DNA from 2 places in the Nonomuraea sp. 3-1Str genome. Region 1 is predicted to be linked to the other one. Evidence: riboswitches for the same ligand, from Rfam matches in the RefSeq annotation. Region 1 holds a riboswitch; the other holds the start of a gene.
The links. Region 1 has a riboswitch for cyclic di-AMP ahead of MTP10_RS34650 (C40 family peptidase). Riboswitches for the same ligand answer to the same signal wherever they lie in the genome.
Positions count from the first base shown of each region.

Region 2: it holds a riboswitch for cyclic di-AMP, as region 1 does, so the genes downstream of both, MTP10_RS09930 (C40 family peptidase) here and MTP10_RS34650 (C40 family peptidase) in region 1, are expected to answer to the same signal.

Region 1 covers NZ_JALHBK010000031.1:132-8,851, forward strand. The annotation lists gene MTP10_RS34645 (hypothetical protein) at 18-866, opposite strand; gene MTP10_RS34650 (C40 family peptidase) at 959-1,486, opposite strand; cyclic di-AMP (ydaO/yuaA leader) riboswitch at 1,560-1,718, opposite strand; gene MTP10_RS34655 (NlpC/P60 family protein) at 2,169-3,143, opposite strand; gene MTP10_RS34660 (NYN domain-containing protein) at 3,315-4,637, opposite strand; gene MTP10_RS34665 (phosphotransferase family protein) at 4,779-5,975, shown strand; gene MTP10_RS34670 (response regulator transcription factor) at 6,028-6,696, opposite strand; gene MTP10_RS34675 (histidine kinase) at 6,829-8,058, opposite strand; gene MTP10_RS34680 (PH domain-containing protein) at 8,169-8,720, shown strand, end outside.
Region 2 covers NZ_JALHBK010000004.1:243,655-252,374, reverse strand. The annotation lists gene MTP10_RS09940 (branched-chain amino acid aminotransferase) at 1-819, opposite strand, end outside; gene MTP10_RS09935 (3-isopropylmalate dehydrogenase) at 1,007-2,053, opposite strand; cyclic di-AMP (ydaO/yuaA leader) riboswitch at 2,152-2,297, shown strand; gene MTP10_RS09930 (C40 family peptidase) at 2,299-3,000, shown strand; gene MTP10_RS09925 (hypothetical protein) at 3,175-3,297, opposite strand; gene serA (phosphoglycerate dehydrogenase) at 3,617-5,206, opposite strand; gene MTP10_RS09915 (hypothetical protein) at 5,441-6,298, shown strand; gene MTP10_RS09910 (MFS transporter) at 6,382-7,743, shown strand; gene MTP10_RS09905 (ABC transporter permease) at 7,703-8,720, opposite strand, start outside.

The DNA of each region.
Region 1 (8,720 bases):
TTCGTCACATGATCCCCCTACGCCAGCTTCTCACGCACGTACGCGCGCCACCCCGCCGTCAGCCGCGCGGCCGGGAGTCCGGCGGCGGCCAGCGCGCGGGCGGCGCCCCGCGTCCTGGCATCACGGTAGAGCCTCACCAGCGTGTCCTCCCCACGCCGCTCGGCGACGTACCGGCAGGCGAGCCACGCCTCCTGGTAGACCGCCGCCAGCCGGGCCGAGCCGGGCGCGAAATCGCCGGGCTCGGGCAGCCGGCGCGGCGGCCGCGACGCCCGGACCTCCGCGGCCAGCTCGGCGGCGGCCACCGGCACGCTCAGGCCGGCGTCGCGGTAGGCGACGTAGTCGGCGAATCCCTCGTACAGCCACGGCGGCAGCCCGCCGGTGCCGGCGGCGACGTGGGTGAGCTCGTGGGTGAGCACGACGTCGCGGCCGGTGGGGGTGAGGCGGTCGAACGCGCCGGGGACCACGATGACGCGGCTCCCGTCGGCCACGGCGGCCAGCCCCTCGACGTCCGCCACGCCGGCCAGGCGCGCGGCCTCGGCGGCGGAGGCGGGCACGAGCACGAGGGGTCGCACGGACACGCGGAGAACGCCGGAGACGCGCTCCGCCGCGGTGTCGGCCCGGCGCGCGAGATCCTGGAGCAGGCTCGGATCGGCCCGGTGTCCCAGCACGAGTGATCGGGCGCCCCGTGCCGCCCGCGTCTCGCCGGGCCACGGCTCGCCCCCCGTCCCGCCGAGCCTGACGTCCCGATCGGGCCGATCGGCCCGATCCGCCTGAAGGGCCTCACGGGCCGGCGAGGACGCGGCGGCCAGCGCGAGCAGCGGCGCCACCCCCGCCAGCACGGCTCGACGACTCACCCGGGCGGACACGCTGTCCGATCGTACCCGGACACCCGCCCGCTGTTCTTTCCCGAACGCGCGAAGACCCCGTCCCCAACCCGGGACGGGGTCTTCGTGCGTGCTCACAGGCCGGGACGTACCGCCCCCACGAACGACGACTTGCGCCATCCGCTGATCTTCTCGACGCGTACCGTCAGACCTGTCCGCGGCGAATGGACCATCTTGCCGTGGCCGACGTACATGCCCACGTGACCGAGCCCCCGGAAGAACATCAGGTCACCCGGCTGGAGGTTCTTCCAGGAGACCTTCTTCTTGATGCGTGCGTACTGGCTGTTCGTCACGCGGGGAATGCTCACGCCGGCCTTCTTCCAGGCGTACTGGACCAGTCCGGAGCAGTCGAACGCGCCAGGGCCGGTGCCGCCGTAACGGTACGGGTCACCGATCTGCGCCTTGGCGACGGCGACGGCCGTATGGGCCTTCGCCTGCTGCCGGACGGCCTTGGAGGCCTTCGCCGTCTTGCCGGCCGCCGTCTTCACGGACGCGGCGGCCGTGCCCGCCGAAACCGTGGAAAGACCGGCCGTGGTGCTCGTCGTCCCTGCCGCCTGGGCCGCCGGAGCATGGAGGACCAGACCTCCGGCCGTCACGGTCATGGTGAGAGCGACGCCGCTCAGGGCGATTCGGGACAGACGGGGGTTGTGCGAGTGGGTAGACAGGATTTCTCCTTGGATCTTCCACGAACGCCTACCGGGTTAGCTGACGGATTCGGGCCTGGAAGTCGCCCTACGGCGCGCGTTACGCGCCGATTCACCCCTGATCCCGCTCGGGATCGCTGGGTCCCCGGCTCCGTGCCTCCTGGCTGCACGGACTCGGCAGGCCACCACCGCAACAAGTACGGATATTTACGGCGGCGACCGATGGATTGCTATCTCGTCCACATCGGGGGGACCGATGTTGGTTCGCGGCGCCATGGCTTGTTCGCCGCGACGCCAGAAGTTACGCGGAGATGTCATGGAACGGCAAAGCGCGGGTCAAGCTGTAAAGATCGCCATAAGGTGTCAGTAAAGTGACGACTCGCAGCTAGCCACCATGATTCGTTACGCAAATGTGACTCTGCTCACAATTGACGAATCAGGCGTCTGTCAGGACTCTTTCGTCACATTTGTCAGGTTTGTCCCCGGCGGGACAACAGGCCACGTGACCATGACCGGTCACGGCCTGCTTCAGTTCTTCACTCGCGTTCCCGTCACGAGACGCGCGCGCGGCCGCTACACTGCCTCGCCACAGCGAGGCAGTGCCTTCGGTTCAGGGTGAGAGGACCCGCCGCGTGGCGCGCTACGGGCGGATGGCGCCGACGAGGGCGCCGCCGTACGAGGAGAGGGTGGCGACCTTGACGACGTCGCCCGTCTGCGGCGCGTGAACGATCTGGCCGTTGCCCGCGTAGATGCTCACGTGGCCGAGTCCCGAGCTGAAGATGAGGTCCCCAGGCTGGAGCGCGTTCAGCGCCACCCTGCGCGAGGCGCCCCACGCCCACTGCTGCCAGGTGGTGCGCGGCAGCGAGACGCCGGCCGCGCGCCACGACGCCTGCGTCAGCCCCGAGCAGTCCCAGCCGCCGGGGCCCGTGCCGCCGAACACGTACGGCTTGCCCACCTGCGAGTACGCGAACCGGAGCACGGCCGCCGCGTTGCCCGAGGCCGCGCCGGTGTACTTGATGCCGGTGCTGTTCGGGTCGCCCACCCGGTAGGCGCCGAGCCGGTCGAGCAGCTTCTTCTGCTGGGCGATGAGCTTGAGGACCTCGGCGCGTTCCTTGCGGACCGCGTCGCGCTCCTTGTCGGCGGCGGCCAGGGCCTCCTCGGCCTTGTCACGCTCGGCGTTGAGGCCGCGGTTCTCCCGGTCGAAGGCGGTGAGCTTGTCAGCGCGCTCCCGGGTCACCTGGTCGGCCAGGGCGAGGCTGCCCAGGGTGTTCATGGGATCGTCGGAGCCGATCACGCCGGGCATGGAGGTGACGTCGCGGCCCAGCTTGTAGCTGTTGACGGCCATCGAGATCACCTGCTCGCGCAGGTCGGCCACGGTCGCGAGCTTGCGCTTGTAGCTGTCGTTGAGCTCGGTGTAGGCGGACTGGGCCTTCTTGTGGTTCTCGGTCGCCGTGTTGTAGCGGTCGACGACCTTGTCGGCCTTGTCGTTGAGCTTGGCGAGCTTCGCCTTGGCCTGCTTGATCGTGGGCTTCGGCGCGGCCTGGGCTCCACCTGTCGGCGAAAGCAGCAACCCGATCGCGAGACACGCGACCATCGGCACCCGGCCCAAACTCACAGCGTCGCCTCCAAGGGATCATACCTGGGGCGAAATAGTACAGAAGTTAAGGTGTTGATCTCACCTAAACGCCAGATTCCTTATACCGTCGCTTTGCCGTCCGGCCGCTACGTCCGGATCGCGCCCTACACAAGGTCCGGCCCGCGGGCTACGCGCGGCCCAGCCTGCGGTCTACGCGCGGCCCAGCCTGCGGAGCAGCAGTGCCGACGGTACGGGGCGGGCGCCCATCCTGCGGACGGATTCGGCCACCTCGCGGTCGGAGGACACCACGGCGATGGCCCGGCCGGGCGGCTCGGCGCGGACGAGCTGGCGGATGAGGTCGTCGGCGATCTCCCCCGGCGCGCTGAACAGCACGCGCACCCCGCGCGGCGCCACCACCTGGACCGGCGCGTTCAGCTCGGCCCCGTCGAAGACCACGGTCACCTCGACGCGGGTCTGCGCGACGAGCCCGCCGAGCCCGGTCATGAGCCGGTTGCGCTGGTCGGCCAGCGTGAGGGTGCCGTAGCCGGCCTTGGTCACGTTGTAGCCGTCGATGATCAGGTGGACCTGGGGCAGCGCGAGGAGCTGGTCGAGGAGCTGCGGGTCGTCGTCGGCCAGCGCGCGGGCCGGCACTCCGCGCACGCTGGGACGCTCGCCGGTGACGGCCGCCACCGAGTCGGCGGGCCTGCTGATCATGGTGGGCAGGGCCAGCTCCCTGCGCAGCCCGGCGGAGGCGTCCTGAAGGGCGTCGAGCAGCACCCGGATGCGGGCGTCCTCGATGCTGCGGCCCTCGCGGGCGGCCCGGCGCGAGGCTTCGAGCTGTTTCTCGGCGTCGGCCAGCCGCTCGCGCAACCGCCGCAGCTCGGCCTCGCCCGCGCTGCCCGCCGCCGAGGCCGTCGACCGCGCCTCCTCGGCGAGCTGCTCCATCTCCTCGGCGCGCCGCTGCGCCTCCCTGGACTTCTCCCGGGCCTCATGGAGGCGGCGGCGCAGGTCGGAGTTCTCCGTGCGGGCGGCCTTGAGCTGCTCGCGCAGCCGGTCGGTCTCCTCCTTGGCGGCGCTCTTCTGGGCGGCGAGCTGCTCGCGCAGCCGGGACACGACCTCCTCGCGCTCGGACCCCTCGGCGGCCACGGCGGAGCGTTCGAGGTCGGCGCGGGCCGCCTCAACCATGTCGGCCCAGCCGGGCGGGCGGGTGAGGTAGGCGGCGGCCGCCACGAGCACGGGGTCGGCGGCGGGCGGCACGTGGCCGTCCACCAGCGAGGCGGCCAGCTCCGGCCAGCCCGCCGCGACCGACTCGGCGACCAGCTCGCGGAACTCCTTGTCGTTCTCCAGCTGCGCGGCGATGGGGGCGCTGCCCAGACGGGCGCGCTTGCGCGGGTCGAACTTGGCGATGCCCCGCAACGGGGCCGGCACGGACGCAGCGGGCATCGAGCCGAGGACCTGGGCTGCCAGGTCGACGACGTTCAGCCGCACCGGCTCGGGAAGCGGGCGAGACAGGCCTTCACCCGCTGAGCTCATCCCACTGTCCCTTCGTGACATGCCCTTTCAGACAAGGGTACGGCTGCCCCGTACCTGACCGTAACGCTCGCCCCACGTGGACAAGCGCTTGCTAGGGGTATACCACTGGGGCGGGACCGGAACTCACCCGAGGAGGCCGCCGTGACGGAGGAGATGCGGACGTCCACCCGTGACCTGGGCCGGCTCCGCGACCGGATGGCGTCCTGGCTGGCCGGCCGCACCGGCGGCCCGGTTGACGTGTCGGAGCTGTCGCGGCCCGCGGCCAACGGCATGTCCAGCGAGACGGTCTTCTTCACCGCCTCCTGGCCGGGCCGGCGACACGCACGGTGCGTGGCCCGGCTGGCGCCGGCGGCCGAGGCGGTACCCGTCTTCCCCCGTTATGACCTGGGGGCCCAGTTCGAGGTGATGCGGCTGGCCCGGGACCGGGCCGGGATCCCGGCGCCGAGGGCGCTGTGGTTCGAGCCGGACCCGGCGCCGCTGGGCACGCCGTTCTTCGTCATGGAGCGGGAGGACGGTGACGTGCCGCCGGACGTCATGCCGTACACGTTCGAGGGGTGGCTGCTCGACGCGCCGCCAGGACGGCGGCGCGTCCTGCAGGACGCGACGATACGGCTCCTCGCCGCGCTGCACGACGCGCCGTTCACCCGCGAGGACCTCTCGGTCCTGTCCCCCACCGGCGCACGGCCCACACGCGCGGACGAGCGGCCCTCGTACGGCGACGAGCGGGCCCCGGGCGACGGGGAGCGGCCCTCGTACGGCGGGGAGGGCTTCGCCGGCGACGAGGGGGGAGGCGGCGTGCGGGGCGGCGGGCTGCGGGCGCATGTGGACGCGCAGCGCGCCTACTACGCGTGGGCGCACGGTGACCACCCGATCCCGCTGCTGGAGCGCGCCTTCGGCTGGCTGGAGGCGCACTGGCCGGACGACCCGGGCCCCGACGTCCTCACCTGGGGCGACGCCCGCATCGGGAACGTGATGTACCGGGACTTCCGGCCGGTCGCCGTGCTCGACTGGGAGATGGCCGCCGTGGGGCCGCGCGAGCTGGACCTGGCCTGGATGATCTTCCTGCACCGGTTCTTCCAGGACCTCACGGAGGCGATCGGCCTGCCGGGGCTGCCGGACTTCATGCGCGGGGACGACGTGTGCCGCACGTACCAGGCGCTGACGGGTCACACGCCGGCGAACATGGACTTCCACCTGACGTACGCGGCGCTCAGGCACGGGGTGATCATGGCCCGGGTGTGGCGACGCCGCGTCCACTTCGGCGAGCAGCCCATGCCGGACGACCCGGACGACCTGGTCATGCACCGCGGCACACTGGAACGCATGCTGGAAGCCTGACCCACCCTGGACGGCCGGCCCCGCACCACTCCCCAGGCGCGGTCACGTCCGGCTACCCGCCCCGGTGCTCCCCCGACCCGGCGTCGTGGACCAGCAGGGCGATCTGCACCCGGTTGTTGAGCCCCAGCTTGGTGAGGATGCGCGAGACGTGCGCCTTGACCGTGGCGACGCTCATGTACAGCTCGGCCCCGATCTCGGCGTTGGACCGGCCCTGACCGACGGCCGTCGCCACCTCCCCCTCGCGCTCGCTCAACCGGTCGAGCAGCGCCCGGGCCCGTCCGGCGCGGCTCTCGGCGCCGCCGCCCGACACGTGGGTGATGAGCTGCCGGGTCACCGCCGGCGACAGGATCGGCTCCCCCGCCGACACCTTCCGGATCGCCCCGACCAGCTCGGCGGGCGCGATGTCCTTCAGCAGGAATCCCGCCGCCCCGGCCCGCAACGCCCGCAGCACCTGGGCGTCGGCGTGGAACGTCGTCAGGACCACGACCTCGGGCGGCTCCCTGGTGGCGCGCAGCGCCTCGGTGGCGGCGAGGCCGTCGACGTCCGGCATGCGGATGTCCATGAGGACCACGTCGGGACGGTGCTCGGCGACCAGAGGCGGCACCTGGGACCCGTCACCGGCCTCACCGACGATGCGGATGTCGTCCGCGCCGCCGAGGATCATCGCCAGTCCCGCCCGGACGAGCGGATCGTCGTCCACGATGAGCACCTTGATCGTCATGGGGTCCATCATGACCGGCCCCCGCCACCCGTCCGAACGCCCACCACGGCCACCGATTCCACCCTCACACCAGCCCCTTCCTCCCTCACGGCCGCGACCCAAACGGCACGTCGTCACGATCCCGGACGACGGTCACGACGCCCACGGCAGCCACGCGTGCAGGCGGAAGTCGCCCCCTGCCACCGACCCGAACTCCAGCCGGCCACCCGCCAGCCCGACCCGCTCGGTGAGCCCGATGAGCCCCGCTCCCGCTCCCGGGAGGCGCGGGCTCTGCCGGGCCCACACCGCGTTGCGCACCTCGACCGTCACCCCGTCGCCGGGCCGACCTGCGACGGTCACGCCCACCGGCGCGCCGCCCGCGTGCTTGCGCGCGTTGGTGAGCGCCTCCTGGACGACCCGGTAGACGGTACGGCCGAGCGCGTCCGGCACCGCGCCCCCTCCCCCGCCGGCGGCCCGGGTCGCGTCCCCGTCGAACCCGTTCATCGTGAAGGACACCTTCATGCCCGCCTGCCGGCACTCCTCGACCAGGGAACGCAGGTCGGCCAGCGTGGGCTGGGGCGGAAGGGGCACGGGACCGTTCTCGTCGCCGGAGGAGGACGGGTGGCGCAGCACGCCGATCACCTCGCGCAGATCCTGGAGCGCCTGGTGGGCGCTGTCGCGGATGGCGCCGGCGGCTCGGGAGATCTCCTCGGGCGGCGCGCCGGGCCGGAACTCCAGCGCGCCCGCGTGCAGGCTCAGCATGGAGATGCGGTGGGCCAGCACGTCGTGCATCTCGCGGGCGATCCGCTCGCGTTCGAGCCGTTTGGCCTCGCCGGCCGCGATGACCGCGCGCTGCCGTAACGACCAGACGAGCTGCCGCCGGGCCCGTACGACCACGCCCCAGGCGAACACCGTCAGCAGGATCGCCACGCTCAGCGTCGCCGTCCCGGCCGGCCCCAGCTCGGGATCGGGCCGGAGCAGCGCGTACGGGGCGGTCGTCACCAAGCCGAGCACGGCGACCAGCCCCGACACCTTGAACGGCCGGTGCACCGCCACCGTGAACAACCCCACCACGGACGCGCCGCCGACCATCAGCAGGTACGTCGACAGCACCCCGGTCACCACGGCCAATCCCACCGGCCACCGGCGGCGCAGCCACACCGCCACGCACGACAGCACCCCGGCGACCTGCTCGGTCACCACCAGCGCCCGCGGTATGCCCTCCAGCTCGGGCGCCGTCATCAGCGTGATGCCGCACGCGGCCAGGAACATGAGGATGTCCACGATCCAGTCGCGGGTGGAGCGTCGCACGGGCCGCCCGGCGGAGCCGTCGCCCAGGAGGACGGACGGCAGGGCCCAGCGGTATTCGTGGTGGTCGCTCACATGTCCCGAGGTTAGGGGGTCGGGGGGCGGTCGGACAGCGACCAAAGTCGATACACCGCGCGACCTCCGGCGGACGCGCCGAGCTCGCCGGCCGCGCCATGGTCGGTGGCATGGAACGTCACGACGAGCATCCGGTGCCACGGCCGGACACCTTCCCTGACCCGCGCCCGCCCCTTCGGCGAGCGGCGCGGGCGGGGGCGCAGGCGGGGATCGGGGCCGAGGCGGGGACGGGGGCGGCCGGGGTGGCGTTGAGGCCGCCGCGTCACCAGGCCGATCCGCGTGCCGTCAGGTGGTGGACGGCGCAGGCGCTCATGCTGGCCGTCCCGGTGGCGGGCGGGACCGTGGCGGCGTACTGGCTGTTCACCGGGCATCCGGTCGTGCTGGGCGTGCTGGTGGCCGGGTTCGCCGGCTGCTGCCTGGCGCTGGCCGTGGCCGGGCCGCGCGCGTCGTACCGGAGGGAGCGCTGGGAGGTGACCGCCGAGGCGGTGTACACGCGCAAGGGCTGGATCACCCACACCTGGCGGGTGGCGCCGATGTCGCGCATCCAGACGGTCGACACCGCGCGGGGGCCGGTGCAGCGGCTGTTCGGGCTGGCGGACGTGACGGTGACCACGGCGTCGGCCGCGGGACCGATCACGATCGAGGGGCTGGACCACGAGCTG
Region 2 (8,720 bases), on a different contig from region 1:
GATCGAGTCGCGGGTGATGCCGGGCAGCAGGGTGCCGGTCAGGGAGGGAGTGACGAGCTTGCCGCCGATGACGAAGAACAGGTTCATCCCGCCCATCTCCTCGACGTACGCGTGCTGGGCCGCGTCGAGCCACACCACCTGGTCGCAGCCGTTCTCCACGGCCTGGCGCTGGGCGACGAACGCGGCGGCGTAGTTGCCGCCGCACTTGGCGAAGCCGGTGCCGCCGGGGGCGGCGCGGGTGTACTCGGTGGACAGCCACACCGAGACGGGCTTGACGCCGCCGCTGAAGTACGAGGCCGCCGGCGAGGCGATCACCATGTACGTGTAGGTGCGCGACGGGTAGTTGACGCCCAGCCCGACCTGGGTGGCGATGATGAAGGGCCGCAGGTAGAGGCTGTGCCCCTCGGCGGTCGGCACCCACTCGCGGTCGGCCTGCACGAGCTGCTCCAGCGACTCGACGAACGTCTCCTCGGGCAGCTCCGGCATCGCCATGCGCACCGCCGACTGGTTGAAGCGGGCCGCGTTGGCGTACGGCCGGAACGTCACGACGGAGCCGTTGATCTGCCGGTACGCCTTGAGCCCCTCGAACAGCTCCTGCGCGTAGTGGAAGACCGCCGTGGCCGGGTCGAGGGAGAGCGGCCCGTACGGCTGGAGCCGCGCGTCGTGCCAGCCCTCGCCCTCGGTGTACTGGATGGAGATCATGTGGTCGGTGAAGGTCTGCCCGAAGCCCGGACTCGCCAGTACCTGCTCGCGCTCCGCCGCGGTGCGAGCGTGGTCGGATAGCTGCACGTCGAAGCTGAGCTTCTGAGCGATGGTCATGACGATTGGTCCTTCTCTCTACGACTCGGTGATGCCGGCGGCACTGCGCGCCGGCACTCCACGTACTTCCTAGTGTCTCGCTATTTGGGATGGCAAGGGGTCACTGGGATGGTATGACCCCGAACATGCGAAAAGCGCCTGGCAGGTCCGGTTCGGACCGCCAGGCGCTTACGGAGCTGGGGCGGCCCTAGCCCGATACTCGCGCGGTGATGTCGTCACCGATCTCGCCGGTCGTCCGGCTCGCCCCGCCGCTCAGCCGCTCGATGATGTCGTCGGCGACGGCCTGCTCCACCTTGGTGGCCTCGGCGTGCAGGCCGAGATGGTCGAGGAGCATGGCGACGGACAGGATCGTCGCGGTCGGGTCGGCCTTGCCCTGGCCCGCGATGTCGGGCGCGCTGCCGTGGACCGGCTCGAACATGCTGGGCGCGGTGCGCTCGGGGTTGATGTTGCCGCTGGCGGCCAGGCCGATGCCGCCCGCGATCGCCGCGCCCAGGTCGGTGATGATGTCACCGAAGAGGTTGTCGGTGACGATCACGTCGAACCGCTCGGGCTGCGTGACGAAGAACATCGAGGCCGCGTCGATGTGACTGTAGTCGGTCGTGACCTCGGGGAACTCCTCGGCCACCCGGTTGACCGTGCGCTGCCAGAGGTCTCCGGCGTAGGTCAGCACGTTGGTCTTGTGGATGAGCGTGAGCTTCTTGCGCGGCCTCGACTGCGCCTTGGCGAAGGCGTAGCGCACCACGCGCTCCACGCCGTGGGCGGTGTTGAGCGACTCCTGGGTGGCGATCTCGTGCGGGGTGCCGCCGCGCATCACGCCGCCCGTGCCCGCGTACAGGCCCTCGGTGCCCTCGCGGATGACGATCATGTCGATGTCCTCGGCGCCGGCGCGGGCCAGCGGCGTCTCCACTCCCGGGTAGAGCTTGACCGGGCGCAGGTTGACGTAGTGGTCGAAGACGAAGCGCAGGCGCAGCAGCAGGTCGCGCTCCAGGATGCCCGGCGGCACGCTGGGGTCGCCGACGGCGCCGAGCAGGATCGCGTCGTAGCCGCGCAGCTCCTCCAGGACGGAGTCGGGCAGGGTCTCGCCGGTGCGGTGGTAGCGGGCGGCGCCGAGATCGTAGTGGGTGGCCTCGATCTTCGTGCCGACGGCTTCGAGCACCTTGAGCCCTTCGGTCACGACCTCGGTGCCGATGCCGTCCCCAGGGATCACTGCCAGGCGAATGTCGCGCGAATCCATGGCCGTACCCTACCGGCTCGTCTCGACTGCCGAACACACCATCTCACGTACCGGACATCCGTTTTGCCAGGTATTGCGGTCGTTTGACCGTTTCGTTAGAGTCCGTCGAGCCGAATCCGCGCAGCAGTTGCGTGGAGCCGGGGACCCATTCCCCTTTTCGGGGCGAATCGGCAGGTCACCGCCGTAGGGCCACTTCCAGGCCCGAGCCCGTCAGCTAACCCGGTAGGCCGTATGGAAGGACCTTCGTGTCTCGCATCGCCATGCTCGCCGCCGTCGCGACCGCAGGGGTCGCGCTCGCCGCCCCGGCCAGCGCCTCCCTCGCCTCCTCCCAGCCGTCGCGGCAAAGCACCCCCCTTCCCCCCATCACTTCTGGAACGTTCCAGAACGCGTCCTCCTCGCTGCCGGGCAGCGCCAAGGAGGAGACCACGACGGCCCGCCTGACCTCGCCGATCGTCATGTTGACCGCCGCGGACGTCCAAGCCGCCCGCGACAAGAAGACCCCTCTCCCCGCCTGGAAACGGGCACTCAAGTTCGCCCTCGACAAACGCGGCACCCCGTACGTGTGGGGCGGCACCACCCGCAAGGGCTACGACTGCTCCGGCCTGACCTTGAAGGCCTACCAGCACGCCGGCATCCAGCTCCCCCGGACCGCGGCGGAGCAGTACCGGGCGTTCTCCCGGAAGATCTCCTGGAAGAACCTCAAGCCCGGCGACCTCGTCTTCTTCCACAACCTCGGGCACGTCGGGATGATCTCCAAGCCCGGGTACATGGTGCACTCCCCGCAGACGGGTGACGTGGTCAAGGTGGAGCGCCTGTCGGCCTGGCGCCGCGCCTCCTTCGTCGGCGCCGTCCGCCCCGACCCCAAGGGCGTCAAGGCGTGGGCCGCCATGAAGGCCGAGCGCAAGACCCCCGCCCCGGCCAACATCCCCGCGGCCACCATCCTGTGACACCCATCAAGTGACGCCCATCAAGTGACACCTGTCCTGTGACCCACTGCCGGTGGGCCGGGCGCGGCCGGAGCTCGCGCCCGGCCCACCGGCATGACGGGGATCAGGACAGGGTCAGGGACCGGCCGGCCGGGTCAGGAAACAGCCGGCCGAGTCAGGAGCGGCCGGGGAAGGTCAGCGCTGGTCGGCGGCCTGCGGGGCGCCGCCGTTGTCGCGGCGGTCCAGCGCGGTCTGCACGGCCTCGGCCGCCTCGTCGTCGCGCTCCTCGGCACCGTTCCAGGAGTACATCTCATACATGTGGTTCATCTCGTTTCGCGGGGCGTCGTACAGACGGGAGTCGAATCCCGGCCGAGCATGAGCTCGCGGCACGGGAACACGGACCAGGCGATGGGACTGACGGCCGACGCGACGCCACACCGCGGCGGGTCGCCGGCCTGCCCTAACAGGCCCCGCCGCGGCAGGTAATGAGTACGAGAACCTGGCGCATTGCTAGCAATGTACCTTCCGGTCTCCCGGCTGTCTCCTAGGACGTCCTAATATCTCGCATCGTGAGACAAAAACGACCGCCGCCGGACAGGTGCTGTCCGGCGGCGGTCTTCGGGAAGGGGACGGTCCGTCAGCCGTCGAGGTCGACCGAGCGGCCGCTGTCCGCGCCGATCTCGGCGACGATCTGCTCGACCACGTCGGCCGGGATGGCCGTGTCGACGGTCAGCGCGATCAGCGCCTTGCCGCCCTTGACGTCACGGGCCACCTGCATCGAGGCGATGTTGACGCCGTGCTCGCCGAGGAGGCGGCCCACGACGCCGACCACGCCGGGCCGGTCGGTGTAGGTGAAGAACGAAAGGTGCTCGGTCGGCTCGATCTCCATCTCGTAGCCGTTGACCTCGACGATCTTCGTGATCTGCCGCGGGCCGGACAGCGTGCCGGACACGGAGACCTGCCGGCCGTCGGCCAGCACGCCGCGCACGGTGACGACGTTGCGCCAGTCGGGGCTCTCGGAGCTGGTCACCAGCTCCACCGTGACGCCGCGGTCCTTGGCCAGCAGCGGCGCGTTGACGTACGTCACGGAGTCCTCGACCACGTCGGTGAAGACGCCCTTGAGCGCGGCCAGCTCCAGCACCCGCACGTCCTGCGAGGCGATCTCGCCGCGCACCTCGACGTCGAGCTTGGTGGCCACCTCGCCGGCCAGGGCGGTGAAGACGCGACCGAGCTTCTCGGCGAGCGGCAGGCCCGGCTTGACGTCCTCGGCGACGGCGCCGCCCTGGACGTTGACCGCGTCGGGCACGAACTCGCCCGCCAGCGCCAGCTTCACGCTGCGCGCCACCTGGGTGCCGGCCTTCTCCTGGGCCTCGTGCGTGGAGGCGCCGAGGTGCGGCGTCACGACGACCTGGTCGAGCTCGAACAGGGGGCTGTCGGTGCAGGGCTCCTTGGCGAAGACGTCGATGCCGGCGCCCGCCACGCGACCCTCCTTGATCGCGGTGTAGAGCGCCGCCTCGTCGACGATGCCGCCGCGGGCCACGTTGACGATCCGCACCGAGGGCTTGACCTCGTGCAGCTCCTTGTCGCCGATGAGGCCGACGGTCTCCTTGGACTTGGGCAGGTGGACGGTGATGAAGTCGGCCTGCTTGAGCACCTCTTCGAGGCTGAGCAGCTTGACGCCCATCTGCGCGGCGCGGGCCGGCGGCAGGTAGGGGTCGTAGGCGATCAGCTCGACGCCGAACGGCTGGAGCCGCTGCGCCACGAGCTGCCCGATCTTGCCGAGGCCCAGGATGCCGACGACCTTCTCGTCGAGCTCGACGCCGGTGTACTTGGACCGCTTCCACTCGCCGTTCTTCAGCGCGGCGTGGGCCTGGGCCGTGTTGCGGGCGCTGGCCAGGATGAGGGCGATGGTCTGCTCGGCGGCGCTGGTGATGTTGGAGGTGGGCGCGTTGACGACCATCACTCCGGCCTTGGTGGCCGCCTCGACGTCGACGTTGTCGAGGCCCACCCCGGCGCGGGCGACGACGCGCAGCTTGGGCGCGGCGGCGATCGCCTCGGCGTCCACCTGCGTGGCGGAGCGGACGATCAGCGCGTCCACGTCGGCGAGCGCGGGCAGCAGCTGCGAGCGGTCGGCGCCGTCGGTGTGGCGGACCTCGAAATCGGCGCCGAGCACGGCGAGGCCGGCCTCGGACAGCTCCTCTGCGACCAGGACGACGGGCTTTGTCACGGATGGATCCTTAAGGCGAGCGGCGGGCTAGGGGCACGTCGGCGAGCCCCTCGGAGTCCCACAGAGTGTATCCGCGCTTGTGAACGCGTTCACGAGGGACCCGGCATGTGAGACGGACGCCGCCCTACCCGCGGACGGCCAAAGTCATCCACGTCGCATCCATCTTTGTCTTGATAGGGGGATTTCTTCGCCATTAGCCTGATAAGCCGTGGCCCACTACCTATGGTTCGTCATATGAGCATCGGGAATCCTGCGCTCGCCGACGTGCTCGTCCAGCATGGTGCCCCGCACCGCCTGCTCGCGGCCCTGGCCGAGGGCGGAGTCCTGGTGGCCGTGCGACCCGACCGGTCCGTCGTCCTGGGCACCACGCAGGCCGGCGACCGGGTCCTGCTCGGATACACCGGCCCTGGGACCTACGCCAGGCACCGCGGTTGCCATGCCCTGTCGGCCTGCGACGCCGACACCATTCTCGACATCCAGCGCGTCACGGGTGTGCGGGAGATCGTCATCGACGCCGCCGGGCCGGCCGCGGCCGCCGTGCCGATCGACGACCTCCAGCGGTTCCTGACCTCGACGCGCACCGGGCCGACGCCCGTCCTGTCGGGCGCCGCCCCCGCCGCCTACGCGACCGGCGCCATGGCCATGGTGTCGCGCGGTGCCCCCGCGCTCGCCCAGGTGGCGCCGCCGGCTCCCGAGGCGCCGCAGATGCCGTGGATCCCCGCGCCGCGCCCGCACCTGTCGGGCCCGATGCAGCAGGTCGATCCCGGCTACCGGCGCTGCACGCACCCCATCCTGCCCGCGCTGCGGCGCGCCATCGCGCACCTGCTGATGGACTACCCGCTGGTCCACCACGTCTGGATCTCCGAGGCCCGCACCGCCTCGGGCGTCCCCGGCATCATGCTGCACGTGAAGGTGCACATGTCGGCGGCCGAGGACGTCGTGCGCGACCTGCACCGCGGGGTGCGCGCCCGGCTGCCGCAGTTCGCGGCCAGCGGGGCGCCGATCCTCATGGCCCGCGTGGCCGACGCGCGCAGCGAGCGCCGCATGATCGAGATCGGCGCGCACGTGGTGTGCGCGAGCGTCACCGACTAGCCGTACGGGCGCCGCCTCCGGCTCGGCGGGCACGGTGGAAGTGGGCCCTACCGAACAAGGGCTCGCTCGGTTTAGATGAGGGCATGATCGCGAAGCCCTCGGGCGTGCCCACGGTGTCCAGGGGTGTGCGCCTCGGCTACGGCGTCGGTTCGTTCTGCACGGCCACGTTCAACGCCGTGCCCGGTCTGCTGCTGCTGTACTACATGACGAACTTCCTGGCCGTGCCCGCGTGGCTGGCCGGGACCGTGGTCGCCGCGCCCAAGGTCTGGGACCTGGTGATCAACCCGCTCGTCGGCCGTTGGTCGGACCGCACCACGTCGCGGCTGGGCCCCCGGCGCCCGTGGCTGCTGGCCGGCGCCTGCACGCTGCCGGTGGCGTTCTTCCTGGTCTTCGCCGGGCCGCCGCTGACCGGGCTGCAGGCCGCCCTGTACGTCGGGGCCTGCTTCATGGGCGCCGCGACGGCATACGCGCTGTTCGAGGTGCCGTACAAGGCGATGCCCGCCGAGATGACCGGCGACTACCACGAGCGGACCTCGCTGCTGCAGTGGCGGATGGTCTTCATCGGCGCCGCCACCGTGATCAGCGGCATCGTCGCCCCGGCGATCGTCAACAGCGACGGCCCCAGGGGCACCCTGGACAGCTACCGGCTGATGGCGGTGACCATCGCGGTGGTCCTGCTCGCCTCGATGCTCGGCTCCTTCTTCGGCACGGCCCGCGCCCCCATGACCGGGGCGCCGGCGCCCGACGCGGGCAGCCTGCGCGAGCAGTTCGCCGCGGCCCGGGGCGACTCCGCGTTCGTCTGGCTGCTGGGGCTGAGCTGCGCGCAGATGGCCGCGGTGAGCATGCTGCTGGCCGGCGCGCCGTACTTCGCCTCGTACATCCTGGGCGATCCCAAGGCGACGAGCACGCTGTTCGCGGTCATCGTGGGCCCCATGCTGCTGGCCATGCCCGCCTGGGTGTGGCTCGCCAAGCGGTACGACAAGCGGGGGGCGATGATCCTGGCCGGGCTGCTGTTCGGCGGCGGCACGCTGGCCGCCGCCGCCACGCCGGTCTTCGGGTCCTGGTACGCGCACGCGGCCATGCTGGTCGTGGGCATGGGGTACGCGGGCGTCCAGCTCCTGGAGTTCTCGATGCTGGCGGACGTGATCGCGGCCGACGCCGAGCGGACGGGCAAGCGGCGGGCGGGGGTGTTCACCGGGCTGTGGACGGCGATCGAGAGCGGGGTCAGCTCGTTCGGGGCGTTGCTCTTCGGCGGCGTCCTCTCGCTGGGCGGCTTCCTGGAGTCCGACGCCAGCCGGCCGGTCCGGCAGCCGGACGGCGCCGTGACCGCGATCCTCATCGGGGAGACCGCGGTCCCGGCGCTGGTGCTCTTCCTGGCGGTGCTGATGACGCTGAAGTACCGGCTCAGGCCAGGCGGCGTGCCGGCGTCCAGCGCGTCCGGGTGAACAGGCCCGCCACCAGGGCGGCCAGCAGCGGCAGCCCGAGCACGATCGCGGCGACGTAGAGCCACGGGACCGCGACGGCGTCGGGTGGTCCCACGATCGTCCAACTCCGTGAGGAGGCGGCGTAGGTCCGGGGGAAGGTCACCGCCAGCCCGGTGACCAGGCCCGCCACGAGACCCACGAGGGCCCCCGTCCCCGCGATGAATCCGGCCTGGGCCGCCACGACGAGCCGGCGCGTCCGTGGCGCGGCGCCGACGGCCGACAGCGTGTCGAGGTCGCGGCGCATGTCGGCGGCCGCGAGCCCGGTCGCGGCGAAGGTGCCGCCGAGCACCAGGACCAGGGCCAGGCCGAGGGCGGGCACGAGCACGGAGGTGTAGCTGCTGAGTCGGCCTGTCTCGGTCCATGCGCTCGCCCGCCGGTCCACCGCGGACAGGTCCCGCCGGAACCGCTCCTCGTCGGCCGGACGGTAACGGAGGTACAGCTCCCGCTCCTTCAGCGTGAAGCCCGCCTTGGTGAGCACCGCCGAGGGGACGACCGCGCCGCTCTGCCGCGCGTGGGCGCCCCGTGCCACCACGGCCGCCACCCGGAGCGGCTTGATGCGGACAGAGTCCATTTCCTGGCGTACACCGATCTCCAGCATGCCGTCGCGAACGAACCGCTCGTCGAAGACCACCGCCTTGCCCTGCGCCAGTGCCGACGCCGCGCGGGCGTCGCGCCGCCCCATCTGGAGCGCGAGCAGCCGCTCGTCTCCGATCATCACCTCTTCTCCGCCGCATGCTCCGATCCGGCACAGCTCCGGCCTCGACATGAGCAGCGGTGTCAGACCGTTGCCCTTGGCGTCGATCACCTCCTGCCCGGGGACCGCTTCCACGCCTGGAAGCCGCTCGTGGAGGGCGTCCTTGATCCTGGCCCAGGCCACGTAGTCGATCGGCTCGGACACGCCCACCCGCGTGGTCCCGACGGGCATGGGGGGTCGGTAG